DNA from 3 places in the Alkalihalobacillus phoenicis genome. Region 3 is predicted to be linked to each of the others. Evidence: riboswitches for the same ligand, from Rfam matches in the RefSeq annotation. Region 3 holds a riboswitch; each other region holds the start of a gene.

Region 1 (10,132 bases), 1.8 Mb from region 3:
TATTGCTTTCCTTTTATTTGATTATACTGGTTTAAACTGGTCGACGGCTATTTCTGAAACACTATATAACCTCAAAACAATGTTTTTAGAACCACAGCTTAATCATTTCAGCTGGGGAGAGGCCTTTTATCAAATTGGCGTGACGTTAGGGCTTGCCGTTTTATCGACGGTTATTGGTGGGGTGATTGCCTTTTTTCTAGCACTCATGTCTGCTTTGAATTTATCAAAGGCTTGGCTATCAAAGATGATTCGAGTGATTATGGCTTTTATTAGAGCTGTCCCAACCGTACTTTGGGTGCTAATTTTTGCGATTGCCGCAGGGCTTGGTAGTGAAGCGGCGATATTAGGTATGCTCTTTCATTCCATCGCTTATTTAACAAAAGCTTTTTCAGAATCCTTTGAAGAAGTTGACAAAGGGATTTTGGAAGCTTTGAGGGCAACAGGGGCGAGTTGGTGGCAAGTGGTCAAAAATGGGGTTCTGCCAACGACCTTTACATACTTATTATCATGGACATTCTTAAGGTTTGAAATCAACTTTGGCGTAGCGGTTGCAATGGGAGCTGCAGCCGGAGCAGGTGGAATTGGCTTTGAACTGTTTATGGCTTCAGGATTTTATTTTGATTTAAGAGAGGTTGGCTTCATCACTTATTCGATATTAGTAGTGGCGTTAGTTTTAGAAATTATTTCTACGCAGATGAAAAAGCGTTATTTTCCAGTGACAGCAGAAAAATAAAAGACTTATATAAATGAGATGGGCCTGATGAAATTCTGATGTGATTTCATTAGGCTTTTCTTATATTTTTGTATATAAGTTAATTGAGACTGCTACCCATTGGTCTTGACTTTCTAGGGGAAGCCAGAACCACAAGCCCGCTTTTCGGTCCCTTTGTGAGGGGGAGGGTTAAGCCTCCACGGTTTTGTTTTACTTGAAGCCACTAAATCCCACGCGAGTTTCCGCTTCGTTTTTTATGTTTAAGATCGTATATAAAAGGAATTATAAGTATGTCGATTTAATGACAAAGTTTGTGAAATGTTTCACAAGTTATTAGAATAAAGTTATAATAAAACTGTAATCAGAAATGAAAGGCACTAATAAATCTTAAGTATTTTGAGAGGATGATTGTAATGAAAAATACGGATAAAGTAAACCGCGTTGTTGTGATTGGAGCAGGATTTGTGGGGAGCAGTTACGCTTTTTCAATGATGAACCAAGGAATAGCCGAGGAGTTAGTCATTATTGATTTAAATAAAGAGAAAGCAATCGGTGATGTAATGGACTTAAACCATGCCGTAGCCTTTTCAGATTATCCAACAAAAATATCTTTTGGTGATTATAGTGATTGTAAAGAGGCAGATATTGTTTGTATTTGTGCGGGAGCCAATCAAAAGCCAGGAGAAACACGCCTTCAACTAGTCGAAAAGAACCTTCGTATTTTTAAAGGGCTTGTAAATGATGTGATGGAAAGTGGATTTGATGGAATTATCTTGGTCGCAACAAACCCTGTTGATATTTTGACTCAAGCGACTCAAAAATTTAGTGGCCTTCCAAGACACCGAGTTATCGGTAGTGGAACCACTCTAGATACAGCCAGATTACGATTTATGCTTAGTGATTATTTTAAAATCTCGACTAGTCATATACACGCTTATATTATGGGCGAGCATGGTGATACATCGCTTGCAGTTTGGAGCACCGCAACCGTTGGAAATATGCCGATTACACAGTATTTAAAACAAGATGAGTCTTATAAGATGGAAGATCTTGAAGAAATTTACGAAAATGTACGTGATGCGGCTTATCATGTTATTCAAAAAAAGGGAGCAACCTACTATGGCATTGCGATGAGCTTGGTACGAATCACAAAAGCCATCTTAAAAGACGAGAATGCAATATTAACGGTTAGTGCGTATCTTGATGGTGAATATGGGGCAAAAGATGTTTGTATTGGTGTACCAACTACGGTGAATCGGAATGGGATTCGTGAAGTGACGGAATTAAACTTAAGTGAGAAAGAGCAAGAAAAGTTCACTCATAGCGTGGAAACTGTTCAAAATATTTATCGAGAAGCGATCGAAAAAGTGTAAAAATCTAAATTAATACGTAGGGAGAAATGACCTCATGTGGTTCCAACAATATGATCCATTAGGCAATGAACTATTTAGTGCCTTGGTAGCAGCTTTGCCTATTATCCTGTTCTTGTTGTTTTTGACCTTATTTAAGATGAAAGCCATCTATGCGGCGGGTCTAACGCTTGCCGCTAGTGCTCTTATCGCCATGTTTGTATTTGATATGCCAGTTCTAAATGCACTCGCCGCGATGTTAAACGGAATAGCTAATGCTCTTTGGCCAATTGGATATATCGTCATTATGGCGGTGTGGCTTTATAAAATTGCGGTGGAGTCAGGGAAATTTGATATTATTCGAGGGAGTATTGCAACGATCTCAGAAGACCATCGTATACAGTTGTTATTGATTGGATTTAGTTTTAATGCTTTCCTTGAAGGGGCTGCCGGTTTTGGAGTACCGATTGCGATAAGTGCGGCCCTCCTTGTGACGTTAGGTTTTAAACCAATTAAAGCTGCCGGCCTGTGTCTAATTGCGAATGCGGCCTCAGGTGCCTTTGGGGCAATCGGGATTCCAGTCATTACAGGGGCACAAATAGGTGGATTAGAAACGCTTGAATTGTCAAGAATGCTTGCCTGGATGTTACCTGTCATTTCCTTTAGTGTCCCGTTTCTATTAATTGTCATTTTAAATGGTTTTAAAGGGATGAAAGAGATTTTTCCAGCTATTCTTGTTGTAAGTGGTGTGTATACAATTGTTCAAACATTGACGATCATCTTTATGGGGCCTGAACTTGCCAATATTTTGTCGTCATTATTAAGTATGGTTGCACTTGCCTTATTCTTGAAAAAATGGAATCCGAAAACTATTTATCGTGAGCCAGGAGCAGAAGAACGAGTGCCATTACAATCTTATAAATTCAAACAAATTGTTGTAGCTTGGTCTCCTTTTTATATCTTAACGGCGATTATCGCCTTATGGAGTTTACCTGGATTTAAGGCTTTATTTGCTCCGGGGGGAATGCTTGATTTTACAACGATTCGCTTTCCAATCCCAGGATTACACGAACAAATTGTTCAAAGCCCGCCTATTGTGGCAGAGGCTACACCAGTTACAGCGATTTGGAACTTAAATTTAGTTTCTGCTACAGGAACCGCTATTTTAATCGCGATTATTCTAACAAGCATTTTATTTCCTGCTTTATCAGCGAAGCAGACTTTTTCAGAATTAGGAAAGACGGTTAAAGAATTGTGGATGCCTATTCTCACTATTTGTTTAGTTATGGCTTTTGCGAATCTGTCCAATTTCTCTGGTTTAAGTGCATCGATAGGAATTGCGCTCGCGAAAACAGAAAACTTCTTCCCGTTTGTGAGTCCTATTCTTGGGTGGATTGGCGTTTTCTTAACAGGCTCTGTTGTTAATAACAATGCCCTATTTGGAAGCTTACAAGTTGTGACGGGAACACAAATCGGAACATCTCCAGCTTTACTAGTGGCAGCTAATACAGCAGGAGGCGTCATGGGTAAATTAGTTTCGCCTCAATCAATCGCCATTGCCGCAGCAGCTGTTAGTCAGACAGGAAATGAATCTTCCATCTTTAAGTACACGTTAAAATACAGCTTAATGTTGTTATTTATCGTTTGTATCATGACCTTTGTGCTATCGTTGTTTTTCTAAAAGGCTTTAAGAAAAGACAGGTGAATTTAGGTTCATCTGTCTTTTTTGTCTGTTTTTTTCTTCATTAAGGATTTATAATTTAAATAATAATTATGCTCAACTGAAACGGAGTCCATTCTTTTATGAAAAAGATTGCATTTATCATGTATCAATGTTTCCTATTTATATTACTGTTACTCACAAATCTTTTTTTATCTCCATTTATTAAACCGCCTTTCTCTTATATAGACTTAATTGCAGGGGTTTTACAAGGTGTTATTTGGTTGATTGTTATTTATTTCATTCCTATACTGTATAAACGTTCTAGTATGAGGTTAAGGAATAAAGTGTTTTGTTCAATTACTTCATTTATTTTAGCAATTATATTTATAGTAGCATTGGAAAATATATGGTTTGAAATAAAAGGTGAGATGTTATTCAATGTGCTTTTCTTTAATTGAAAATAAGCGGGGCTGCCCAATTAGGTCATGGAAACGACTTTATCTGGGCAGTCTTTTTGTGCTATCTAATTTGGTCTCCTTTATTACATAAGTTCTTTCAATCGTTTAATAACTGTGTGAACTGTTATTCGATGAAAGGAGATAAGTTCTCCTTTAAAAACAACCGAGTATATGCCATAAGGGGTTGGGGCTAATTCCATTAATTGATTTCTCGTTTTTAAGTCGATGATATTCACAGCGATTCCTAATGTGCTTGCAGCTGTTTTTATATTTTCTGTAGCAATTTCAACATAAGGGCATTGAAACGAACGTAATATAGTTAGTCCCTCATATTTTTGAGTTCTTTCTTCCCAATTAGTAGGGAATGTCGGGATTGAATCGTTTTGTTCTAATGGATAAACGAGCAATTCGAAGTGATGAGGACCTATCGCCGTTTGTTTGAACTGATTTTTTATAAAAATTTCTTTGCTTGGTGTCCAAGAGGTTTCTGGGTTTGTTAAAACAATCACACCACTCTTGGAGGATGCTTTTGCTTCTTGAATACATTTTTGAATGAGTTTTGTACCATAGCCTTTGCCATTTTCACTTACCCATAAACAATGGATGACTAAATAGTTTTCAGCAAAAACAACACGAGATGAATTCTCACTTGCTGTATATTCAATAAACCCGACTTGTTTTTTATTTTCAATTAATTGTACATATTTCAACCCCTCTTCAAACCGCTCGTTCAGCCATTTATTCTTATTTATGTATCCATTCGACTTCTTTTTACTTCTAAGACAGAAGCTACCAATCCCTTCTAACAGTTGGCTATCCATTTCTAATAATTGTGTATTCGACATCTAGAGCCTCCTTTGAATTATAACTATTTCTACAAGTGGAAGGGGATTTCCTTTTTAGGAACATTCGTCGTTAAAATGAGAAGGAATAGATGGTGATAGGTAATGAAAAAGTGGAGTTGTGTGAATTAGGGTGCGAATAAATAAATATTAAAGCGAAAGTAAACACAGGCAATAAAAAAAGGCGCTTAAATCGCGCCTTTTGTCACTTCTGAATCCATAGTCAGTTTTTTATTTAAATGCAGGAGCATATCCGCTGTCATTTTGTCTAAATCGTATTCTGCTTTGAAACCCCATTCGTCGCAGGCACAAGTTGAATCAATGGCATTTGGCCAGCTTTCGGCAATTTGTTGTCTGATTGGATCGACGTTGTAATCCATTGTGAATTCTGGCATTAATTTTTGGATGGATGCTTTTACATCTTCAGGTGCAATACTCATCGCACTAACATTGAAAGAATTTCTATGTTTAAGCTTAGCAGGATCTGCTTCCATTAAGTTAATAATTGCATTTAAAGCATCAGGCATATACATCATATCCATATAGGTGCCTTCTCCGATGTAAGAAGAATAGTGACCTTTTTTGATCGCTTCATAATAAATTTCCACGGCATAATCAGTTGTGCCGCCGCCTGGAGGAGCCACATATGAAATGAGGCCAGGGAAACGTAGCCCTCTCGTATCGACCCCAAATTTTTGGAAGTAGTAGTTACATAATAGCTCACCAGACACTTTGTTGACACCATACATCGTTGTTGGTTGTTGAATCGTATCTTGTGGTGTACGAACCTTTGGTGTTGATGGACCAAAGGCACCGATTGAACTTGGGGTGAAAAATTGTGTATTCAACTCTCTTGAAACTTCTAAGGCATTGACAAGTCCACCCATATTTAAGTTCCAAGCTAGAAGTGGTTTTTGTTCCGCTGTTGCTGATAATAGAGCGGCTAAGTGAATAACCGTGTCAACATTATGCTTTTTAGCTGTTTCAAAAAAGGCTTTATCATTTGTAACATCTAATTGCTCAAATGGTCCGCTGTAAACAACATCACTGTCGTTTTTATTGATGTCTGTTGCGATGACATTTTTTGCCCCGTAACGATCTCTTAAAGTCATTGTTAGCTCTGATCCAATTTGACCTAATGCACCAGTGATTAAGATTTTTTTCATAAGAATTCCTCCGCTCATCCGTTTTGAAGTTAATGTTTTTAGATAATGTTCATTTCTTTTCCGACTTTTTGATAAATCGCAATCGTTTCATCTAACATTTCTTTTGTATGTGCGGCTGTTGGCATATTACGAACACGACCAGTACCTTGTGGGACAGTTGGGAAAACAATCGATTTTGCGTAGACGCCTTCTTCATTTAGACGTTTACTGAATTCTTGTGTTTTCACTTCATCACCGATAATACAAGGAGTAATTGGTGTTTCGCTTTCACCGATGTCAAATCCGAGTTCTTTTAGACCTTTTTTCAAATAATCTCCGTTTGCCCAAAGCTTCTCTTGTAGCTCTGTGCTGTTTGATAACACCTCAACTGCTTTAATGGAAGCAGCTATATCGGCTGGGGTTAGGGCTGTTGAGAAAAGGAACGGACGGCTACGAACTTTTAACCAGTCAATCAAATCTTTTTTACCTGCTACATAACCTCCGACAACACCAATTGCTTTTGAAAGGGTTCCAATTTGGAAATCTACTTTGTCAGATAAACCAAAATGTTTTACTGTTCCGGCACCATTACCAAGAACCCCTGACCCATGGGCATCATCGACATATGTGATTAAATCAAACTCTTCGGCGATTTGTACGATTTCTGGAAGTTTTGCGATATCTCCATCCATTGAGAATACACCGTCAGTAATGACCATTACTTTGTTGTATAAACCAGACTCTGTCGCTTCTTTTGCTTTTTGACGTAAGTCTTCCATATCAGAGTGCTTAACGCGAATGATCTTTGCTTTAGAAAGACGACAACCATCAATAATCGATGCATGGTTTAATTCATCAGAAAGAATCGCATCATTTTTATCCATTACAGCTGAAATGGCAGCCATATTACAGTTAAATCCTGATTGATAGGCAATTGCGGCTTCTGTATGCTTAAACTCGGCTAATTTTTCTTCTAGTTCATCATGTAATTTTAAGGTTCCGTTAATCGTACGAACGGCTCCAGCGCCAACTCCAAAATCAGCGATTGCTTTAGTTGCGGCTTCTTTTAAGCGTTCATCTGTTGCAAGGCCGAGATAGTTATTAGAAGATAAGTTAATTAACTCTCTGCCATCAATTTTGATAATGGGACCGTTTGCACTTTCTAGAGAATCAATAGTGTTATAAAGACCTTTTTCTTTTAAATCATTTAAATTAGTAGATAGAAATTGTTGTAATGTGTTGCTTGACATATGATCATCTCCTCATCATTTTTTTGGTTACAATCCATAGAAACAAATGTTTATTTGCAGAGGACAAAAAATGTGGTTTGTCTAAAAAAATCATCTTATTTGCTTATAATTTAACATATATCATTAATATTGTATATGCAGAAAGGACAAAATTGATAAAATTCCTTTTTCAATTACGACCTAAAATGAGTTTCCTTATTTATATCCTTTTCAAAAGAGAGAAAAGAAATGATGTTAATAATTTACAAACTTTAAAGGCTCATGTTTTTCGAATTTAAGGTGTTCAATAAAATGCCCAATTTTACTTTTTGTGCTGTGGTACAATTAAGAGGGAGTAGATATGTGTTGTATAACGGATAGGGTATTTCATCATATAAATGAAAGAGAGACTGGTCGCCCATGAAACGAGTAACGTATTATGAGGTGTGAATATTGAATAATCAAAATCAGATCAAAGAACATTGGGGACATTTATCAATTACTGAATTAATGGATTTGAACCAATTATCGTTAACCGAATTATTACATCTCGCCTTTGAGTTGAAATTGTATCAATTGGAAACACCAAACATAGGTCGAAGGTGGACAGAAGATGAAGAAAGATTTCTCGTACAATATTCAAAGGAACTGTCTGTTCGAGAAGCGAGTAATTTGTTGTATCGTTCCCATTATGCGACGTATCAACGTATTCGCATTTTAGGGTTAGACGAAATGATTAGGCAAAAATAATAGACAAGGTCATTAAAAACAACCTATTACAAATGTTGTGTTGACGTAATTTTTGGAAAAGTATATAATTTCTGTGAAACTTAATATAAGTAGCTAGGGGTGCCCAATGAGCTGGGCTGAGAGAGAAGTGCGCTGAAACTTTTTGACTCTTTGGACCTGATCTGGATCATGCCAGCGTAGGGAAGTTAGTCGTTTATTTAATTTTTTTTTAACTTCTATGAGTTAAGTAAACCAGGTCCATTCATGTGTATTGGATCTGGTTTTTTTGTGGCTTCTAGTCAAACGGCCTCCGCTTTTTTGGCGTGTTCTACATCGATCCACTACAAATCAAAGGAGCGAGTAGAATGTCAACATCTTCAGTGAATGAGAAGAATTTATCGATTATGTCTAGTTTTGAAGGAAGTAAAAAAGTGTATTTGCAAGGTTCACGACCGGATCTTTTAGTGCCGGTACGTGAGATTCAGTTGAGTGAAACAAACATAAATGGAATAAATGTGGAAAATGAACCGTTGCAAGTTTATGATACGAGCGGTCCTTATACAGATGATAACTATCACGTTGATTTAAAAAAAGGATTACCAAGAATTCGTTCGGCTTGGATTTCTGAACGTGGAGACTGTGAAGAGTATGATGGTCGGCAAATGAAACCAGAGGATAATGGAAGAACAAAAAATACAGTTCCATTACCAGAAATGAAACAAAGGCCACTCAAAGCAAAAGCGAACCAAAATGTCACACAACTTCATTATGCTCGTAAAGGGATCATTACCCCGGAAATGGAGTTTATTGCGATTCGTGAAAAAATGACGCCTGAATTTGTGAGAGATGAAGTGGCAAAAGGGAGAGCGATTATTCCTGCCAACATTAATCATCCCGAATCAGAACCAATGATTATCGGGCGAAACTTTCATGTGAAAATTAATGCCAATATTGGTAACTCCGCTGTGACCTCATCGATTGAAGAAGAAGTGGAAAAGATGATTTGGGCGACACGGTGGGGAGCTGATAATATTATGGACCTTTCAACCGGAAAGAATATTCATACGACAAGAGAATGGATTATTCGAAATTCGTCAGTACCGCTTGGAACGGTCCCGATTTATCAAGCATTAGAAAAAGTGAATGGGGTAGCAGAAGACCTTACGTGGGAAGTATATCGTGATACCTTAATCGAACAAGCGGAACAAGGCGTTGATTATTTTACGATTCATGCTGGTGTTCTTTTAAGATATATTCCATTAACGGTGGAGCGAGTAACGGGCATTGTTTCAAGAGGCGGGGCAATTATGGCTCAATGGTGTTTAGCTCATCATGAAGAGAGCTTTTTATATACGCATTTTGAAGAGATTTGTGAGATTTTAAAAGCCTATGATATTTGTATTTCCTTAGGTGATGGACTGAGACCTGGTTCGATTGCTGATGCTAATGACGAAGCCCAATTTGCTGAGCTTGAAACATTAGGTGAATTGACAGAACGGGCTTGGAAACACGATGTTCAAGTCATGGTCGAGGGTCCAGGACATGTTCCGATGCATTTAATTAAGGAAAATATGGATAAACAGCTCGAGCTTTGTAAGGAAGCACCGTTCTATACACTTGGCCCGTTGACAACGGATATTGCTCCAGGTTATGACCATATTACATCAGCCATTGGAGCAGCGATGATTGGTTGGTATGGCACGGCGATGCTTTGTTATGTGACGCCTAAGGAGCATTTAGGCTTACCGAATCGTGATGATGTAAGAGAAGGAGTGATTACGTATAAAATAGCGGCCCATGCTGCTGACTTGGCGAAAGGTCACCCAAATGCGAGAGAACGAGATGACGCTTTATCTAAAGCTCGATTTGAATTTCGTTGGAGAGACCAATTTAATTTATCACTTGATCCTGAAAGAGCTCTTTCCTTTCATGATGAATCATTACCAGCAGAAGGAGCCAAAACGGCTCATTTTTGCTCAATGTGTGGACCGAAGTTTTGCAGCAT
Region 2 (10,132 bases), 1.6 Mb from region 3:
TAGAGCAACCTTATCCTTTAATTTTCCACTCCCTTTATAATGAGGATTTTCCAAAATTGGTAGAGGCACCATTAACGCGTCTACACCAGGCTGCCTTAATTGCCTTTGTTCAGGGGCACTGATAGGTATTTCTTCATACCGTGTGATTTTTCCATAATTACGGTAAAGCGGATAAGGCGTAGAGCGCATCGTTTCTAAAAATTTTTGCTGTAATTCATTAATCTTTTGCAGTTGCTCCTGTTCATCTTTTGACACATAACCCCTCCTCGTTTTAACTTCTATGCTATGTATATGAGACTTGAAATGATTCATGCAAAACCAAAAACCCCTATACTAGCATAGCCAGTATAGGGGTCAATCTATATAATCAATTCGTCTAAGCGAATCCCTTGTTAACCTAAACGAATTGTTTGAACAAAAAGGGGATTGAATGAACAGCTTATCGTTTTAGTTCCAGCTATTCACTTCTTTTTCTGCCTCTTCTTTGGATTTACCGTACCTTTCTTGAATTTTCCCAATTAACTTATCCTTGTCTCCGTCCACTTGTTGTAAATCATCATCGGTTAATTTCCCCCACTTTTTCTTCGCTTCACCTTTCATTTGATTCCATTTACCTTTCCATTTCACTTGTTCCATTTGTTTTTCCTCCTCTAAAGTAAAATTCTTATCGTTGCTTACTCTTTCATTTACCGTTATCGATAGCCTTCAAACACAGAATCGCTTTTTTTCATCATTTATCAAAATCAGCGGCAATTTTACGAAACAACATCTGAGGCATCTAACAACATGAAGGTGAGGAGACTCACGCTCGCCCGCTATTGCTGTTAGCATGCAGCTGGCGGAGTATGTTAACTAATGTAACCATTTTTTAAGATTAGCCCGTTTTCAGTGGCTTCAAGTACCTAAACAGTCATTTTGGAACGGGCTTTTTGAGCTTATATCTTTTTCACATTAAAAAACTGTGGATAGCTTTTCACAAAAATAATTAAAACTGCTAAAGTGATAAGCATTTGCGGAACAAGGTAGGAGGCATTATAAAAAGCCGAATAGGCTAAATCATTCCATCCATCTGGCGTAAATTCGGAAAACCAAATGACACCTGAAGCAAAATGGGATAAAAAGCGTAGAAGCGTTGCAAAAATCACGCCAATAATAAGTGAAGTCACTTTAGGCACTTGACCTTTTTTCACAAAGAGAGCAGCAAAACCAAGCAATAAAAATGGAACTGGATAATCTAACAGTAGTTGGATTGGATGAACAACGTATGGACTAATTAATAAATCAACAAGACCGGTAATCAAACCAGTTAATACCCCAACTTTCCAGCCACGACGAAAAGCAATAATAAATAATGGAATCATTTCTAAGGAGATCGAACCTCCATTTGGCCAAAAAGCATTAATCTTTACTAAACTTAATAACGTTGCGAGCCCTGCAATCACTGCTACCTCAATCATAATCACTAAACGTTCTCTTTCCAAACGAAAAACATCCCCTCTATGCGTAACCACAGGGGGATGTCATCCGTTGCACAATATGAACAGACTAAATCCATAAGTGCAAAACCGTAAACACCACTTCCCTACGCTAGTTTTACCTAGATCAGGTTCCAAGAGTTAAGGTTATTACCTCTCTCAGTCAAACGACACCCCTAGTGGTTATCTAATTATTTTTTTCATTGTAACATAAGTAGTTTCTATGTGGTAGACCATTTCCTTATTAATCCGTTTCAAACTCCTCAACTAGTAACGATAACTCCTCCCATCTCTCCATCGCTTTCTCTAATTCGTCATTCAGCTGCTTTTGTTCAGCAAGGAGTTTTTCAATCATCGTAAAATCACTCCCAGCTGCTGCAATTTCTTCTTCAATACTCTCTAGTTTCTCTTCTAAGCTTGAAATTTTTCCTTCAATCGTTTCCCAATCCTTTTGGTCCTTATAAGATAGTTTCTTTTTCTTTTGTGCTTTTGTTGAAGTCGCTTGAGCTTTCGCTACCTGTTGTTTATCCCGTTGTTCTTGTTCTTTCTCTTCATTCGCCATTTCCAAATAATCGCTATAGCTACCTTGAAAACGATTAATGTCCCCTTTCCCATTAAAAACAAGCAAATGATGGGCGATCCGATCGAGGAAATAACGATCATGCGATACGGTCACAACTACACCTGGGAATTGCTCCAAATAATCTTCTAATACTGATAACGTTTCTGTGTCTAAATCGTTTGTCGGCTCATCCAGGAAGAGTACATTAGGCTCTGCCATTAACACTCGAAGTAAATAAAGTCTTCGTCTCTCCCCACCTGATAAACGACGGATGTAAGTCCAATGCATCGAACGCGGAAATAAAAAACGCTCTAGCATTTGCTCCGCAGTGATGACATCACCTGATTTTGTATAAACGATTTCAGCGATTTCCTTAATATATTCGATGACTTTTAAATCTCCATCAATTTCATGGTCTTCCTGTGTATAATAACCAAATTCGACTGTTTCCCCGACATGAACCTCGCCTTTTTCAGGTTGAAGTCTTCCTGCCATAATGTTTAATAAGGATGACTTTCCACTCCCATTCGGCCCAATAATTCCGAGTCGTTCTCCTTTTACAAGCAAATAATCAAATGGATAAAAGAGCTCCTTTCCTGAAAAAGAATGACTTACTCCCTTTAATTCAATTACATCATTACCTAGACGTTTGGAACCAATCGCAAAATCGAACTCTCTCGTTTCCTGTTTAAATTCTTGGTCTTTTAGATCATGAACTCGGTCAATTCGAGCTTTTTGTTTTGTCGTCCTTGCTTTTGCTCCTCTTTGCAGCCAAGCTAATTCTCTTCTTAATAAATTTTGGCGTTTACTTTCCTGCTGTGTTTCAATTTCTTCTCTTTCTGCTTTTTTCTCCAAAAACACTTCATAATTTCCTTGATAACGGAAAAGTCGACCACGGTCCAACTCAAATATTTGGTTTGTTACCCTATTAAGAAAATAACGATCATGGGTAATGACGATAAAAGAGCCTTTGTATTGCCCAAGAAAACCTTCTAACCATTCAATCGTTTCATTGTCCAAATGGTTTGTAGGTTCATCCAACAACAAAAGATCGACTGGATTAATAAGAGCCTTCGCAATCGCGACTCTTTTTTTCTGGCCACCAGAAAGCTCTGAAACTTTTTTTCCAAACTCTTTAATACCCAGTTTTGTTAAAATCGTCTTTGCGACCGTATTCGCTTCCCACGCCTCTAATCTATCCATGTCTTGTTGGAGTTTCATTAAAGTTTGGAGTTTTTTCTCATCATTCGATAACTCTAACTCAAATAATGCCTGCTCATAACGACGCATCGTCACCATAATAGGCGTTTCTCCATAATAAATTTGTTCTAACACAGTTAGATCCAGATCTAAATCAGGCTGTTGGGCTAAGTACTCGACTTGAAAATCATTAGCATGAATAAATTTACCATTATCGGCTTCTTCAATCCGTGCGATCGCTTTTAAAAGAGATGATTTTCCAGTTCCGTTAACCCCAATCAAACCAATCCGTTCTTTTTCATTAATTGTAAAATTGAGATCTTGAAATAAAACCTTTTCTCCAAATGTTTTTGTTAAATGTTCTATTTGTAATAAACTCATTCTCATTCATTCCTTATCAAAGCACTGGACTAATATTCCTATGCCTATTTCTATCATTTATTAAAGGCAACTATATCCTAAAATCCCTTTATCAAAGTTCATCTTTGCGAAAATAATTAGGGGTAACGATTCTATTTTCATATTGTTGATGAAATATATGAGTCGTTGCCGGTGATATCGGTGGAATTAACCAAGTCCAATCACCTGTTACATCTCGATTCACTTGTGCTTCCTTCTCTTCAAACCTTTTAAATTGTTTGGCGGCTGTATGATGATCAACAATGCTGACACCTGCTTTTTTGTACGAATATAACACGGCTCTATTTAACTCTATTAATGCCTCATCTCTCCATAAAGAGGAATCACGTTCCTGATTTAAGTGAAATATTTTAGCGACTCGTCTTAAAAGATCGTAACGAAATGGATCAGCAAAATTTCGAGCTGCAATTTCGGTTCCCATATACCATCCATTAAACGGGGCAGCTGAATAACGAATCCCTCCTATTTCAAGTACCATATCCGAAATAATCGGAACAGCATACCACTTTAACCCGAGTTCAGTTACATGTTCATTTGTCGGATGTTCGATATCAACCTCTACAATTAAATGTTCTGGAATAGCAAGCCACTGAGGTTTTTCCTCTCCTATTTGTACGACGATTGGCAATAATTGAAAATCAGCTCTAGTGCCTTGCCACCCCAAGTCCAAACAAACTTTTGTAAATTCAATTGAAGCCGGATCGCCGATTATACCATTTTCTGTTTCAAAACCTGCATAACGAAATAATTGGTGATTGAGGATTTTAACTTCGGGATGACTCGGATGATCAGCTCGAAAAATCGTAATCGTTGGTCGGATTTTTCCATGATTCGTTGCATATTGAATATGTTCAAATAATTCATGGTGAATATCAGAGGCTGTTTCGACATGCCTTGCATCACGAACATGCATAGAATCCCAAAAGAGGCGACCAATACATTTATTGCTATTACGCCAAGCCATTTTCGCACCATGACTTAATTCTTCGTATGTATGATGATAAGTACCTGTTTGTTCAATTTCTTCATGTACTTCATTTAATCTCCTCTTTAATTCCTGCTCTGATTTTGCAAGTTCATAATAGCATGTTTCAAAAAATTGTTTTGCTTCATTAAAAAGATTTTTCTTTGAAAACATTTTTCTCCTCCTAATCCCCACCATAAATCGATTGATACAAGAAAATAAGTGGTTCATCTTATAAAAATGAACCACAAAACCTATTGATTACTTCTTTTCATTTAAAAGCTTTACGATGTCACCCTCTAATTTCTCTGGTGCGGTTTGCGGGGAGAAGCGCTCTACTACTTCCCCCTCTTCATTGACAAGAAATTTAGTGAAGTTCCATTTTATTTCCGAGCTTAAAACCCCTTTTTTCGCTTTTTTTAAATGTTTATATAACGGATCGGCACCAGAGCCATTCACTTTAATTTTCGAAAATAACGGAAATGTTACACCGTGATTCAATTTACAAACTTCTTCCATTTTATCATTTGATAATGGCTCTTGGTTCATAAACTGATTACTAGGAAATCCTAATACCACTAAACCTTCCTCTTTGTACTTTTGATGGAGCTCTTCTAATCCATTAAACTGAGGGGCTAAGCCACACTTGGTTGCCGTATTAACAATTAACAAAACATTACCTTTATATTTTTCTAATGCAATATCGGTCCCTTTTGGTGTCTTTACTGAAAAATCGAATACATTCGTCATAAAAGTCTCCTTTATTATATCAGTCTTTTCTTTATTATACTAAGTGGCCTATCAATATTCGAGCATTACACCTATTTATCATCCATTGTTTTAATTTATTATAAACGGGAATAGGGCATTATAGCGAAAAAAGACTTACCTTCTTTAACGAAAGTAAGCCTGAGTTCTTGTTAGATTAATGTACGCGTACAACACGTCCGCTGAAAGTATTATTCCAGTAACCACTTGACATGTCCGCAATCGCTACACCAGTTGAGCTTTGTGCACCGATAAATTTATTATTTCCAAGATAAATTCCAACGTGACCATCTGTTTTATAAGTGTTAAAGAAAACAAGGTCTCCAGGTTGTCTATCCCCAGCTGCAATTTGTTTACCAGCATATCTTAAACCATCCGTGCTTGCAGGAACACTGTAACCAGCTTGTCCCATTGCCCATGCGACAAAAGCTGAACAATCAAATCGACCTGCTGCAATGTCAGCTGCTGAACGTCCACCACCGAATACATAGACAGAGTTTCCAATGTATTTACGACCAGCATCCATCGCAACTTGAATACTACCATTTCCACTTGAAGCAGGAGCTGGTGATGAAGAAGCTGATGATGCATTTGATGTTGTTGTTGATGAATCTGTTGTTGTCGCTGAAGTTAAAGATACAGTCGCTGAACGATCAACTACTTCGTTTTGACGTGCTTCGATATTAGCTGCTTCAGAAGCTAGTTCACTATCTCTTGCTTGTAAACTACTTTTTTCCTCTTTTGCTAATTTCACTTTATCTTGTACTTCTGCTTTTAACACTTCATTTTGTTCTTGTTGTTCTAAGATGTGATGCTTCATACCATCTAGTTCAACTTTTTTCTCTTGAAGTTCTTCTAATTTAGTTGCAACCTCTACACGAGCCTCTTCGACTTTTGCTTGATCTGCTTCTAAACTTTCAATCATCGTGTTATCCGCTTCGGCAATTTTTGTTACAGCTACAACACGGTCAATAAAATTACTAAAACTAGTAGAACCGAAAACAACTTCTAAGAAATTAGAATTCGAACCGCCATTTTGATGATAAGAAACAGCACGTTGTTTTAATAGTTCAAAGCGAGCTTCAATTTGCTCTTCTAAAATCTTAATCTCTTCTTCAAGAGTTGCAATTTCAGCTTCTGTAACGGCAATACCTTCTTCTGTGTCATCAATCATCTTCTGGTTGTCAATGATCGCCTGCTCCACTCGAGCAATTTGTTCATTAATTTGCTGAATTTCTTTTTCTAAAGCTGTTAACTCTTCGTCTTGCTTGGCAATCTCACTTTGAATGGTATCACGCTCTGACTCAATACGGTCTAAATCTGCATTTGCTGATGCAGTTGGTGCAAATAGACTTGATAAACCAAGAGCAAAAACTGTACCCAAGATTAAATGCTTCTGCTTACGCATAAATTCCCCTACTTTCAGTAATAGTCAATATTAATTGTTTTTATTTAATGTTAACGACGAACTTTTATGTATAACGACAAAAAACTTATAAATCTATTTATTTTCTTTCACGATTTGAAGTATATCATCAAAAAATGACAAAGACATGTTAGTAGTATTACAATTATATTTCTATTGTTACAAAAACAACTCGTTTTGTAATATAAAATAAGGCTAATTTCGGGTTAATATTCCTATAAAACACTTAGATTACTAGAAAAAGGAGTGATTTAATCCCTTTTTTCACTTTACTCTCTTAAACTACTAGTTCCTTTTTTAAAATTCAATATTACAGGAATGTTACAAGAGGTCACTAGCGAAAGGTTTTCTATTACAAACAAAAGACTCGCTGCCCTTTTTTTGTGACAGCAAGTCTTCGAAGTTATTTAATTCGGCGAGCAAAATCAACAAATCGAAACTTATCTGTCCGATGACGAGATTCCGTATATTGGAATAAACTAGCGTCTTCTAGATATACAAGACTTCTTACGACAACGATATTCGAAAATCCTTCAAGGTCAAGCAAACTTTTATCCTCTTCTGTTACATTTTCAACTGTTATTTCCTTTTTTGCGAAGCTAATGGCTAAACCTAATTCATTTTCTACATATTGATAAATCGAATGCTCACATTGTTCCTTTGTAATCATGGGGACATGACTCTTCAGCAAAAAATCTTTATCAAGGATAATGTTTTCATCATCAATTTGGCGGACACGAATAATTTCCCATACACGCTCATTTGGATGGAAAGCCCCATCCAACAATGGTTCGATGATTGGTTTATCCTCTAATGAAATCACTTCTGTTTTCGACTTATTTCCAATTGATTTAGCTAATTCTTTAAAGCTCACAAGCCCAGTAACGGGAAATTGGATTTTTGGATTATTTAATACGAGTGAGCCTTTGCCCTGGATCTTTTGAATAAATCCGTGTTCTGACAAGAGTTTTAATGCCTTTCGTATCGTTTCCCTTGAGGCCTGAAAACTTTCCACTAGTTCGTGTTCTGAAGGCAAATAATCATTTTTTTGATAGAAGCCTTGTTGTATATCGTTTTTTAATTGTTCATAAATAAGTTTAAATTTATTTTGCTTCACCAAGATTCACCTTTTCTACCTCTATGCGTCAATCAAATAAACGAGCGATTCATATGGCTTTAAATGAAGGACTTCACTTAAGTCATCATTTTGCCGGTCATTTGATAAGAGTAATGTTGCGTTTTTCTCTAACCACTCCTTTGGTACATTAAACGCAACCTCTTTTGCATAAAAATTATTGATTACTAAAAGCTTTTGGTTATTATACGTTCGTACATAAACAAATAACTGTTCATTATTATCTTCCAATAATTGATAATCTCCATATGTGATAATATCATATTGTTTACGCATTTGGATCAATTTTTGATAATGATAAAAGATTGAATCTTCCTTTGCTATAGCATTTTTAGCATTAATTTCTTGATAGTTATCGGCGACATCAATCCAAGGGGTCCCCGTCGTAAATCCAGCCTGGCTATCATTAGTCCATTGCATCGGTGTTCGAGCATTATCTCTTGAGCGCTCTTGAATTATGGATAAAATCTCTTCTTCACTTTTTCCAGCTTCTTTTAATAGTTGGTAGGCATTTAGTGTCTCGACATCACGGTACTTATCAATTGTAGTAAAATGAGGGTTGGTCATGCCAAACTCTTCCCCTTGATAAATATAAGGTGTCCCTTGCATTAAGTGAATTGCTGTAGCCAACATTTTCGCCGACTGCTCATGATATTCTTGATCATTTCCATATCGACTTACAACACGGGGTTGATCATGATTGCACCAAAATAAGGCATTCCAGCCTCCTCCTTTGTGCATCTCTACTTGCCACGTTGAAAGAATATTTTTTAATTCTTTAAAATCAAATGGTTTAAGTGCCCATTTCTCTCCATTTAAATAATCGACTTTTAAATGATGAAAGTTAAAGGTCATATTTAATTCTTGTCGTTCTAGGTTTGAATATTTTATACAATTCTCAATGGAGGTTGAGGACATTTCCCCGACGGTCATATTTTGATACTTTGATAAAACTTCTTGATTCATTTCATGTAGGAACTCATGAACTCGAGGCCCATCTGTATAAAACCTACGTCCGTCCTTTTTTGGATCCGTTTCATTTGGAAAATTTTGATCCTTAGAAATCAAATTGATCACGTCTAAACGAAAACCATCAATGCCTTTTTCAAACCAGAAATGCATCATTTCATAAATATGCTCTCGCATCTCCTCGTTTTCCCAGTTTAAATCAGCTTGTGTTTGATCAAATAGATGTAAAAAATATTGGCCTGTCTTCTCATCATATTTCCAGGCTGATCCTCCAAATTTTGATTGCCAGTTTGTTGGTGCTTCTCCTTCAACTGGATCTTTCCAAATATAAAAATCTCGATAGCGATTTTCCTTTGATGTACTCGCTTCTTTAAACCATTGATGTTCAGTAGATGTATGATTCACGACTAAATCCATAATCAATTTCATTTCTCTCTTATGCACTTCTTCAAGTAGGTTTTCAAAGTCTTCCATCGTTCCATAATCAGATTCAATCGCATAATAATCGGAAATATCATAACCATTGTCATTTTGTGGTGATGCATAAACAGGCGTTAACCAAATGACATCAACACCTAATGTCTTTAAGTAATCAAGCTTTTCAATAATTCCGTTGATGTCTCCCAATCCATTTCCAGTCGTATCATTAAAGCTTTTTGGATAAATTTGATAAACAACAGAACGTCTCCACCATTCATTCATTCTATACACTCCTTATTTATAAAGCGAAGCCTGTTTGCTCAGAAGCGAGAAAAAATACAGGACAGACTAAAAAGTCGCTTTTTGACTTTATAGGCTGGCCGATTTTTCTCGAGCTTCTAACAGGCGTAGCTAGATTGATTATAAAGCGAAGTCCGTTTGAGCGAAGCAATTTTTCTCGAGCTTCTAACGGACGTAGCTAGGGTATTCTTTTATTGGAAAAGGCCATTAGCTTTTGACTAATGACCTCCAATATTCTTTTAATCCGTAATCTTTCGTGTCTTGCCATAAAAATACGTTAAAATAAGCGGTAAGAAGAAGGCGATCGCCATCCCAATCGCAAATACCCCCCATTGTTCCGTAACGATTGAAAAAATTCCCGGTAATCCTCCTACTCCAATTGAAAAGGCCATAACTGAATTCCAGGAAATCCATAGTCCACCTATTGCGGCACTAATAATCGCAAAAACAAATGGAAAACGATAACGTAAATTCACTCCAAATAGAGCAGGCT
Region 3 (10,132 bases):
ATCTTCAATAAAAATTTGCTCTAAGTCAATGGCTCTTCGTTCGGTAGCGAGAACGAGTCCGAATGGAGTTGGATAATTGGGGGTCGTAATGGTAAAACGAATGCCTTTTGAATTGGCGATTTTGACGTATTTAGAATAAGTAGAGTAGGGGAGGTGCCCGTTTATAAACAGTTGCAAATCTTTTTCTTTTTCCATCGTTTGAATAATTTCATTGTATAATCCGTTTCTTTGTACTTGGGTTAATGTTAAAGCGAAAAAAATTCGTTCGGCTATCGTTGTTAAAAAGAGGTTTCGCTCTTCCAATTTCACTTGGGGCGTACCACGCAATGCATAATCCATCTTTTCTTGAACTTTTTCATTCATAAAAATCTTCCTCCTAAATTCAATGATTCCGCTTTTCTTGTCCTTTTTTGCTTATCTATACATATCATATCATAAGAAGAATTTTCTTATGTGTCTGTCAGGTGAAAATGAGCTTAAACGTTCGAACAAGAATTGTAGAAAAAGGGAGGAACTTTTTATGATTGCCTTTTCAGTCCTTTTCTTTGTGTTTATATTAGGGGTGACGATTGGTGGCTTATTGGCAGCAGGTAAACATCCACCTTCTTTATTCCTCTATGGTTTATTTACATTTGCTTTTCTTGTTGTTTGTTTTATCGGAATGATTGTTGGATTATTATTTCCTTCTTTTCTAATTGGGTTTTGGTTTATTGAATTTATCATTTGTGTGCTCACTTTTCTGTTTATTTGGGCAGCTTGTACGAGGTTTCACCCAAGTTTCGGTTTCTTTTTTGTTCAGGAGAAGATTGTATTAAATTTATTGTTTTTCCTCTTCTTCTTTATGGGTTTTGAATGGGGGATATTCGATTTTCGAGCGTTCTTTACGATTTTTGCAAGTTTAGTTTTCGCGATTGCTTTGTTTATTGGGATATTTATTCAATGGCAGCTAAGGCAAAAATTTTGGCAATTTCCGTATGCTGTTTACTTACCTTGTGTCTGGTTATTCATTATCGCGGTCATTAAAATATTTTAAAATAAATTCAAAGTAGTTATTGCAGTATTTTAATTATTCTAATTTTAGTAGAATCCTTTCCGTTCTAAGGTTAGGCTGTTATAATGTCTTTGAGGTGAGCAGTATGAAAACGTTTTATGATCTCTTGCAGCTTTTAAAAAAGTTTGGCATTTTTATTTATACTCGCGACCGCAAAATGGACCTCCAACTTATGGAGAAAGAAGTGCATGAACTACATAATTGGGGTATGATTGATACACAAACATTTCAGCAGGCATTGCTCATTTTAAGAAAAGAGCTCAGTCAAGCAAAAGAAACGAAATTGTAGAAGGTGGAGTAGGATGACAAATAAGTGGTATGTTGGTATTGATATCGGGGGAACAACGATAAAAATGGCTTTTATTACTGAAACTGGGGAAATCACTACAAAATGGGAAATTCCAACAAATACTGAGGAGCAAGGGATCCAAATTCCGCAAGATATTGCCGCAGCGATCCGGCTTAAGCTTGATGAATTAGGGGAGAGTTCACAAAAGTTATCCGCGATTGGATTAGGAGCTCCAGGTTTTATTGAAATGGAAACAGGGTTTATTTATAAAGCGGTTAACATTGGATGGAATGACTTCCCACTAAAGGAAATATTGGAAAAAGAAACAGGTCTTCGTGTAACGGTTGATAATGATGCCAATGTGGCGGCCTTAGGTGAAATGTGGAAAGGTGCAGGAGATGGTGCATCTGATTTACTTTGTGTGACACTTGGAACAGGTGTTGGAGGAGGAATCATTTCAAACGGTAAGATCGTGCACGGGGCGAACGGAATGGCTGGAGAAATTGGTCATATTACCGCGATAGCTGAAGGTGGGGTCTCTTGTAATTGTGGGAAAACGGGCTGCATTGAGACTATCGCATCAGCGACTGGAATTGCTAGGCTTGCTGAGACCGGGTTGGTCCAACGTCCTGAAAGCAGATTGCAATCCATTTTAGTAAGTGACGGTGAAATAACGGCAAAGGATGTATTTGAAGCAGCTGAGGCTGGCGATTCTTTTGCGAATGAAATTGTCGAGAAGGTTTCCTTTCATTTAGGGTTAGTCATAGCAAACTTAGCTAATTCGATTAATCCCCATAAAATCGTGATCGGTGGTGGCGTTTCTAAAGCTGGGAATGGTTTATTAACACCGTTAACCACACAATTTAATCGTTTTGCCCTTCCGCGTGTTGCAGAGAGTGCTGAGATTGAAGTTGCGACACTTGGGAATGATGCTGGAGTGATCGGGGCAGCTTGGCTTGCCAAAATCTCTTCACCAACCCCTCTAAATGAACATACTGTATAATGTAAAGGGACAATCTATAAATAATACGAGCAAAATCAAATAGAAAGAAATTCAGCCTGATGAAGGAGAAGAAATCGAATGACAGAATATCGAATTGAACGAGATTTACTTGGAGAAAAGGAAGTTCCAAAGGATGCCTATTATGGAATCCAAACGATGCGAGCTCGTGATAATTTTCCTATCACAGGATACCCGCCACATGAGGAACTAATTAAAGCTTTCGGATACGTAAAAAAAGCAGCGGCGATGGCTAATCGTGATGTTGGTGTTTTGCAGAAAAAAATTGCAGGAGCAGTCATTTTAGCAGCGGAAGAAGTAATCGAAGGAAAGCTTTCCGAGCATTTTATCGTTGATTCTATCCAAGGGGGAGCCGGAACTTCTTTTAATATGAACGCCAATGAAGTGATTGCTAACCGTGCCATTGAAGAATTAGGTGGAAAAAAGGGCGAGTATATGAAAGTTAGCCCTAATACACATGTCAATATGGCTCAATCAACAAATGACGCTTTTCCAACGGCGATTCATATTGCATGTTTAAATTTATCAAAAGGGCTCATTCAAACATTAAACGAGTTAATTGAAGCAATCAAAAAGAAAGAAGCAGAATTTGACGATGTTTTAAAAATGGGAAGAACGCATTTACAGGATGCCGTTCCGATTCGTCTTGGACAAGAGTTCGGTGCTTATCGCCGAGTCCTTACACGTGACTTAAAACGTATTGAGCGTTCCGTTGGCCACTTGTATGATATCAATATGGGAGCGACTGCTGTTGGAACAGGTTTAAATGCGAAACCGGAGTATATTGAGAAGGTTTCTAAATACCTTGCTGAAATTACTGGATTTCCATTAAAGACAGCAGAAGATTTAGTGGATGCGACTCAAAATACAGATGCTTATACAGAGCTATCAAGTGCGTTGAAAATTATGGCGATTAACTTATCAAAAATAGCAAACGACTTACGTCTCATGAGTTCTGGTCCAAGAACAGGATTAAATGAGATTAACTTACCAGCTCGACAACCTGGATCATCTATTATGCCTGGAAAAGTGAATCCTGTAATGTGTGAAGTGATTAATCAAATTTCGTTCCAAGTTATCGGAAATGACCATACGATTAGTCTTGCTTCCGAAGCAGGGCAGCTAGAATTAAATGTGATGGAACCAGTTCTTGTGTTTAACTTATTACAGTCATTCACAATTCTTCAAAACGGAATGGATGTTTTCCGTAAATTTGCCATTGACGGCATAACCGCTAATATCGAGCATTGCCGTGAAATGGTAGAGCATAGTGTCGGGATTATCACTGCGATTAATCCTCATGTTGGTTATGAAGTTGCTTCACGAGTCGCTAAAGAAGCGATTGAAACGGGTCGCTCTGTACGTGAAATTTGTTTAGAACGTGGTATTTTATCGGAAGAAGAATTAAATGAAATCTTAGATCCGAAAGAAATGACGAATCCTGGAATTGCTGGAGCCCGTTTTATTTATGGGTAATATTGTTCTATAAAGATGGGACTGTCTCTTAAAGTCGTCAAATGACCTTAAGTGGATAGTCCTTTTTTGTTTTCAAAATATGTTCTCCTCATTACAATCTGTTTTTAATAAAATTTGTCTAAAAAGTATAAAAAATGATAAAACGTATTCAAATCACGCAGATATGATATTTCAGGCTTAAAAAAACCTTAAAACTTATCCAGTTATGAAATTTTTACTAATCATTTAGTCTTATCAATTGTATAGTCCATATGAACATGGGATAATAGGTTGAATGAAATGGAATGAAGGTGATGTCATTTGAAATTCATCAAGACATTTCTTCTTTTAGTCCTATTATCAGGCTGTACGATTTATCATAGTCAACCATTACCTGAAGCTTATAACGATCTGAGAGAAAAACAGCAAGTGACAGAGCATTATTGGGAAAGTTCTGTCATCATTCCTTATCAATCTACTTACCCTTTTTATAATGTCATAGGCTGGCTTGATTCAAGAACAATTTTAACCCTAGAAGAGTCTGAGAATGGGTCGAAAATAAGTCATTATCATCTATTTAGTAGTGAAAAGGCCATATTTTATGAAACGCCGCACATCGTTTATGATGTTCATATAAATTCAAATCAGTCGATCATTGCCATTCAAGAGTTTAATCAAGAGAAGCAGACGGTCGATCTTTTATTTTTAGATAGTTCTGGGGAATTGTTAATGAAATTAGAGGGGTTTGGTGAACAATACAATGTATATTTCCATCCGGATAATAAAAACGAAGTCATAGTGACTGCTTTTTTACCGGACTGGCAACATGAATCCTATTATGTGGATATCTGGACAAATAAATTGTTGCCAATCACAATTGAGGCAGCGTATGTTCAATGGTTACCAGATGCTCATTTGGCTTATATAAAGAGGGGAATAGACGATATGAACGTGGTTGCTCCATTATATCGTTATTCGATTAAAGGAAATAAAGAAGAATATACGAATAAAGATTTGATTGAGTATCAATATTTCGGGAATTCATTGTCTTTGCATATTGCGGTGGAGACGATTTATGATGAGAATTCGGTTTATTCCTTTTATCGGGATTCCAAGCATGTAAAAGATTTAGAAATACCGATTTTAAGTACTCACTCTAACCAGTGGTGGATCCCATTTTTTGATTATGGAAAAAAAACGAACTTTTTTTATTATTTCAAGCCTAAGTATAGTAGTGATTATTATAGCTATGATCAAGGGTTTGAATTAAGACAATTCTCGCTTGAAACCGGTGAAGACAAGTTTTTAATGGAATGGCAGGAAAATGTGCCATTACAATTGTCACCAGATGAAAACTTTTTACTCATAGGTACCCAGTTCGAACAAATTCTACGTTTAGATGATCTTGAGATATCAGTGAGTATTGAATAGTCTTTCCCTTGATTTTTATTGGGCATCTGTCATAATGAAAGGGTAAATAATTTTATATTTTACGAGAAAACTAGGGGTGCTTATCTTGAATAAGCTGAGAAAAAGGTGGTTCCTTTTACCCTTTTAACCTGATCTGGATCATACCAGCGTAGGGAAGTTGATGCTTGTTATGATTTTGTATGAGTAGCCGCGCTTCTTTCCTATTGAATGAAGTGTGGTTTTTTATATTTTGTTAAAAATGTAGGAGTGATAAAACATGAAAGATTTTCGTTTATATGCGATTACTGGAGAAGAATTTCACACTGGAAGAGACCTGATTGAAGTAATGGAAGAGGCCATTCTAGGTGGGGTGGATATTATCCAGTTGAGGGATAAAGAGAGTTCAAGAAAAGTTGTCTTTGAAAAAGCAAAGAAATTACGTGAACTGACGAAAAAACATAATGTGACGTTTATTGTGAATGATTATATTGATATTGCTTTAGCAGTAGATGCCGATGGAGTGCATATTGGACAAGATGATATGCCACTAGCTGATGTACGAAAGCTTGTTGGACCAGATAAAATGATTGGTGTTTCAACACATGCTGTCGAAGAGGCGAAAGAGGCAGAAGCTGGTGGAGCTGATTATATTGGCGTTGGACCGATTTTTCCAACGAACAGCAAAAAGGATGTAGTCGATCCTGTTACGACTGCATACATTCAAGAAGTGAAAGAGGTTGTGGAAATTCCTTTTGTTGCGATTGGCGGAATCAAACTCCATAATGTCGGACAAGTAATTGAGGCTGGGGCAACAAGAATTTGTATGATTAGTGAAATTGTTGGGGCCGAGGATGTCAAAGGGACAGCCGAGAAATTTATTAAAATCCTTGACGGAGTGTGATTGAAGTGGAATTAACGATTAATGGTAAAAAACATGAATTAAATGTTATGACATTAGAAGAGGTCGTTTCTCATTTTGAACTTGAATCCCATCTTGTCGTCACCGAAGTGAATGGCAAAATTATCGAACGAGATGAGTGGGCAAAAACAAAGGTTGAAGCGGGTACGGAAATTGAGCTCGTCCATTTTGTAGGAGGCGGTTGAACCAATGAAACGAAAAACATTAGAAATAGCAGGGAAACAATTAAATTCACGCTTTTTTTTAGGCACAGGAAGGTATCCGAATCCATTTGTTCAGAATGAGGCGATTCGTGTATCGGAAGCAGAGGTGTTGACATTTGCGATTAGACGTGTGAATTTAGAAGCTCCCGAAGAGGATGCGATTTTACAACATCTTGAGCCTGGAGCGTTTACGTATTTACCGAACACATCCGGTGCCACGAATGCAGAAGAGGCCATTCGGATTGCTCGATTAGCAAAGGCATCAGGTATTAGTAATTGGATCAAAATCGAAATAAGTGCCAATGAAAAGACACTATTGCCTGATCCAATAGAAACGTTAAAAGCGACAGAAATTTTGGCAAACGAAGGGTTTGTTGTCTTGCCATATACATCGGATGATCCTATTCTTTGTAAAAGGCTTGAAGAAGCAGGTGCAGCTGCCGTTATGCCGGGTGGTGCCCCGATTGGTTCAGGATTAGGCGTTCTTAATCCGTACAACATCGGCTTAATAGCAGAAGAGAGCAATGTACCTATTATCGTTGATGCTGGATTAGGCAGTACGATGGATATTACACAAGCAATGGAATTAGGCGTCGATGGGATTCTAATGAATACTCCTGTCGCTAAAGCAAAGGATCCAGTCAAAATGGCAAAAGCGATGAAGTTGGCTATTGAAGCAGGGCGTCTATCGTATGAAGCAGGTCGGATTCCGAAAAAGAAATATGCGACGGCAAGTAGTGGATTTGCAGAATTTCAATTGTAGTGCATGGACGACAAAGAAACAAAGCGTGAAATATCCGATTGGTTAATGAGCTTTTTGTGAAGATAACAAATTCATAGATAGACTATATAACAATGATGTCTTTAGGGGCGTGTAGACAATGGGGAAAGAAATAATTGTTCTTGGTGGAGGCGTCATTGGATTATCTGCCGCTTTCGAATTAAAAAAACGAGGATTTAATGTAACGGTTTTAGAGAAAAATAAATGTGGTGGACAAGCATCGGGGGCAGCAGCAGGAATGCTTGCCCCTCTTTCTGAAATTGGCGAAGATCCAGATGACTTTTTTAAGCTGAGTTTAGAAAGTTTACGATTATTTGCTGACTGGCAGAATGAGATAAAAAATGTTTCAAACGAAGACTTTGAATATAAAGAAAGTGGAAGCTTACACGTTGTCTATCATGAAGCTGATCTTCTCGCACTTCAAACTCGCCTTGCTTGGCAGAGTCAATGGGGTGTAACAGCAGAACTTTTAACGGCTGAACAAGTGAAAGAGAAAGAACCTGAGTTATCTGATGAAATTATCGCTGCCATGTATTATCCAGAAGAGAGCCATGTGTATGCACCTGGCTATGTGAAAGCACTGGAGGCAGCATGTAGACAATTGGGTGTCGAGATTTATGAAAACTTAGGCAAAGTAGAGCTTAATGAAGTAGATAAAAGTGTTTTATTAAAAAGTGATGATGGTCAACAGTTTGAAGGTGACGAACTTATTATTTGTTCTGGAGCGTGGGCAAAGGAATTAGAAGACTTTTTTGCTCTTTCGATTCCTATTTACCCGATTAGAGGACAGATTTGTGCTTATGAATTGGAGCGGGAGCGAGTTCGTCATATCGTCTATTCGAGCCAAGGATATGTCGTACCTAAAGCGAATGGAACACTTGTTAACGGTGCTTCTGAAGACATTGCTGGTTTTCAAACCGATGTAACAGAAAAAGGGATTTTTCGTTTAACGAATTGGAATCATCACATCTTTTCTTTTCTAAAAACACTTAAACCGTTTCATACTTGGGCAGGATTGCGTCCGGCTACTCAGGACGGGTACCCATTTATTGGGCAATTAAAACAAGCTAAAAATGTGATTTTTGCGGCGGGACATTACCGAAATGGGATTTTATTAAGTCCAATTACAGCCAAAATCGTTGCCGACTTAGTGGAAGGAAAGCCGACACTTGTCCCAATCGACCGATTTTCCCCAGAAAGATTTTCTTAATGCAAGGAGGTAAAAAAATGCATATAGCGAAAACATTAACGATTGCAGGTTCTGATAGTAGTGGTGGGGCAGGAATACAAGCAGACTTAAAAACGTTTCAAGAGCTTGAGACATTTGGGATGAGTGCCATTACCGCAATAACAGCCCAAAATACATTAGGCGTACACGGTGTTTATCCACAACCTGTAGAGGCAATTGAAGCTCAGTTAGATGCTGTCTTATCTGATATCGGAGCAGATGGGGTTAAAACAGGAATGTTGTTTTCGGCTGAAATTATTGAACTTGTCGCCGAAAAAGTGAAAGAATATCAGTTAAAAAACATCGTAGTCGATCCGGTCATGATTGCTAAAGGTGGAGCGACCTTGTTACAACAAGAAGCGATAGATGCGTTAAAAGAAAAGCTGTTACCAGTGGCAACAGTGATTACGCCTAATTTACCAGAAGCACAAGCTATCTTAGATTTAGAAAAAGAGATTACAAGCATTGAAGAAATGGAAGAAGTATCCAGAGCGCTGTATGAGCTAGGGCCAGAGTATATTTTATTAAAGGGTGGTCACTTAACGGAAGGACCGGCACTTGATTTATTATATGATGGAAAAGAAATGACCAAATATCATGTGGAACGAATCGATACAAAGCATACGCATGGGACAGGTTGTACGTTTGCTGCCGCTATTGCCGCCGAACTCGCCAAAGGATCAGAAATTAAAGAAGCCGTTCAAGTGGCGAAAGACTTTATTACAGCAGCAATCTCGGACTCCATTCAGTTAGGAACAGGTATTGGACCAACAAACCATCATGCTTATCAACGATTAAAGAGAAAGTCATGACGTTTCATTTTTAGGTGAATATAGATATCAATGTGTTTTGAGCGATGGGGACCCGTCGCTCATTTTCTATTATTGTCGTGCTCTATCCATTGTAAAATAGTTAGAATTATTTGTTTTTTTACAGGTTATCCTTTGATAAAAGGAGGGAGTCTACTTAAAAGGTCTCTACTTCATCTTTTGAGAGAAAATCTAAGGTCATTAACTATCTGATTAAGTTGGCTTTCAGTGTTTCTTTTTTTAAAAGCTAAAACGGAGGGAGCGGAACGCGTAGGGCATGCAGCGAGCGGAGTAGGCTAACTAATGGAACTAAATTTTACTGAATAGACCTTTTTTTAGTAGGCAAAGTGGCAGGCGATGTTCATCCTAATTTACATATCAACGCCAGCCACGCGACATTCAGTCGGCATTTCTCTAGTTATATTTAGAAACAAAAGGGAACTTTACCTAATTTACAAAATGTCTATTCGTATTTAGCTACATGGCTAAGCGATGCTTTTGATCAAGGTTTAAGGTATAATGAGCGTTGTGGGAACTAGTTTATATGAGGAGAGACAAAAAATGTTGGAAGGAAACAAAGCGTTATATATTTTACCAGGAATTTTAATCGTCTTGATGATTGTTGGGGGAATGTTTTTTCTAAATGATAATGAAGGGGTCACCAACGAAGAATTAATAGATGAAATCGAATTGAACGTTGCATTTCATCAAGGTGATGACAGTGTAACCGTCAGAGCTAACTGGGATTGGACGGTTGCCCCAGCTGATGGTTTAAATGGAGATGATTACCTCGGGGTCGTCTTTTATAATGAAGCTGGAGAGCCTGTAGAAGACTATTCGGTCGTTGAGAGTGAGTTGCAATTGTTCTATTCTGATGAAGTAATTGAGCAATCACATGCAATTGAAGGAGAAAATGGGCTTATTTTTACATTTACGAATCAATTAGATGAGCATATTAGTTATGGG

What was found. A riboswitch is a leader RNA that binds a small molecule or an ion and turns the genes downstream of it on or off. The one in region 3 is predicted to bind thiamine pyrophosphate.
Region 1: linked by a shared signal. The riboswitch ahead of thiC (phosphomethylpyrimidine synthase ThiC) and the one ahead of thiE (thiamine phosphate synthase) in region 3 are both predicted to bind thiamine pyrophosphate.
Region 2: linked by a shared signal. The riboswitch ahead of thiT (energy-coupled thiamine transporter ThiT) and the one ahead of thiE (thiamine phosphate synthase) in region 3 are both predicted to bind thiamine pyrophosphate.

Annotation. Positions count from the first base shown of each region.
Region 1 covers NZ_CP154853.1:3,056,448-3,066,579, reverse strand. The annotation lists gene AA0017_RS14525 (ABC transporter permease subunit) at 1-733, shown strand, start outside; gene AA0017_RS14520 (L-lactate dehydrogenase) at 1,126-2,085, shown strand; gene AA0017_RS14515 (lactate permease LctP family transporter) at 2,120-3,742, shown strand; gene AA0017_RS14510 (GNAT family N-acetyltransferase) at 4,266-5,027, opposite strand; gene AA0017_RS14505 (L-threonine 3-dehydrogenase) at 5,213-6,190, opposite strand; gene AA0017_RS14500 (glycine C-acetyltransferase) at 6,229-7,419, opposite strand; gene AA0017_RS14495 (hypothetical protein) at 7,852-8,148, shown strand; TPP riboswitch at 8,234-8,348, shown strand; gene thiC (phosphomethylpyrimidine synthase ThiC) at 8,493-10,132, shown strand, end outside.
Region 2 covers NZ_CP154853.1:2,905,440-2,915,571, forward strand. The annotation lists gene AA0017_RS13865 (SDR family oxidoreductase) at 1-189, opposite strand, end outside; gene AA0017_RS13870 (CsbD family protein) at 448-636, opposite strand; gene thiT (energy-coupled thiamine transporter ThiT) at 936-1,481, opposite strand; TPP riboswitch at 1,563-1,663, opposite strand; gene AA0017_RS13880 (ABC-F family ATP-binding cassette domain-containing protein) at 1,720-3,618, opposite strand; gene AA0017_RS13885 (nitric oxide synthase oxygenase) at 3,710-4,795, opposite strand; gene AA0017_RS13890 (glutathione peroxidase) at 4,883-5,371, opposite strand; gene AA0017_RS13895 (NlpC/P60 family protein) at 5,547-6,797, opposite strand; gene treR (trehalose operon repressor) at 7,219-7,932, opposite strand; gene treC (alpha,alpha-phosphotrehalase) at 7,954-9,621, opposite strand; gene treP (PTS system trehalose-specific EIIBC component) at 9,879-10,132, opposite strand, start outside.
Region 3 covers NZ_CP154853.1:1,298,490-1,308,621, forward strand. The annotation lists gene AA0017_RS06115 (YueI family protein) at 1-363, opposite strand, end outside; gene AA0017_RS06120 (hypothetical protein) at 521-1,033, shown strand; gene AA0017_RS06125 (YqgQ family protein) at 1,137-1,340, shown strand; gene AA0017_RS06130 (ROK family glucokinase) at 1,354-2,343, shown strand; gene aspA (aspartate ammonia-lyase) at 2,422-3,837, shown strand; gene AA0017_RS06140 (hypothetical protein) at 4,138-5,247, shown strand; TPP riboswitch at 5,310-5,419, shown strand; gene thiE (thiamine phosphate synthase) at 5,504-6,127, shown strand; gene thiS (sulfur carrier protein ThiS) at 6,133-6,330, shown strand; gene AA0017_RS06155 (thiazole synthase) at 6,335-7,111, shown strand; gene thiO (glycine oxidase ThiO) at 7,230-8,339, shown strand; gene thiD (bifunctional hydroxymethylpyrimidine kinase/phosphomethylpyrimidine kinase) at 8,357-9,169, shown strand; gene AA0017_RS06170 (hypothetical protein) at 9,728-10,132, shown strand, end outside.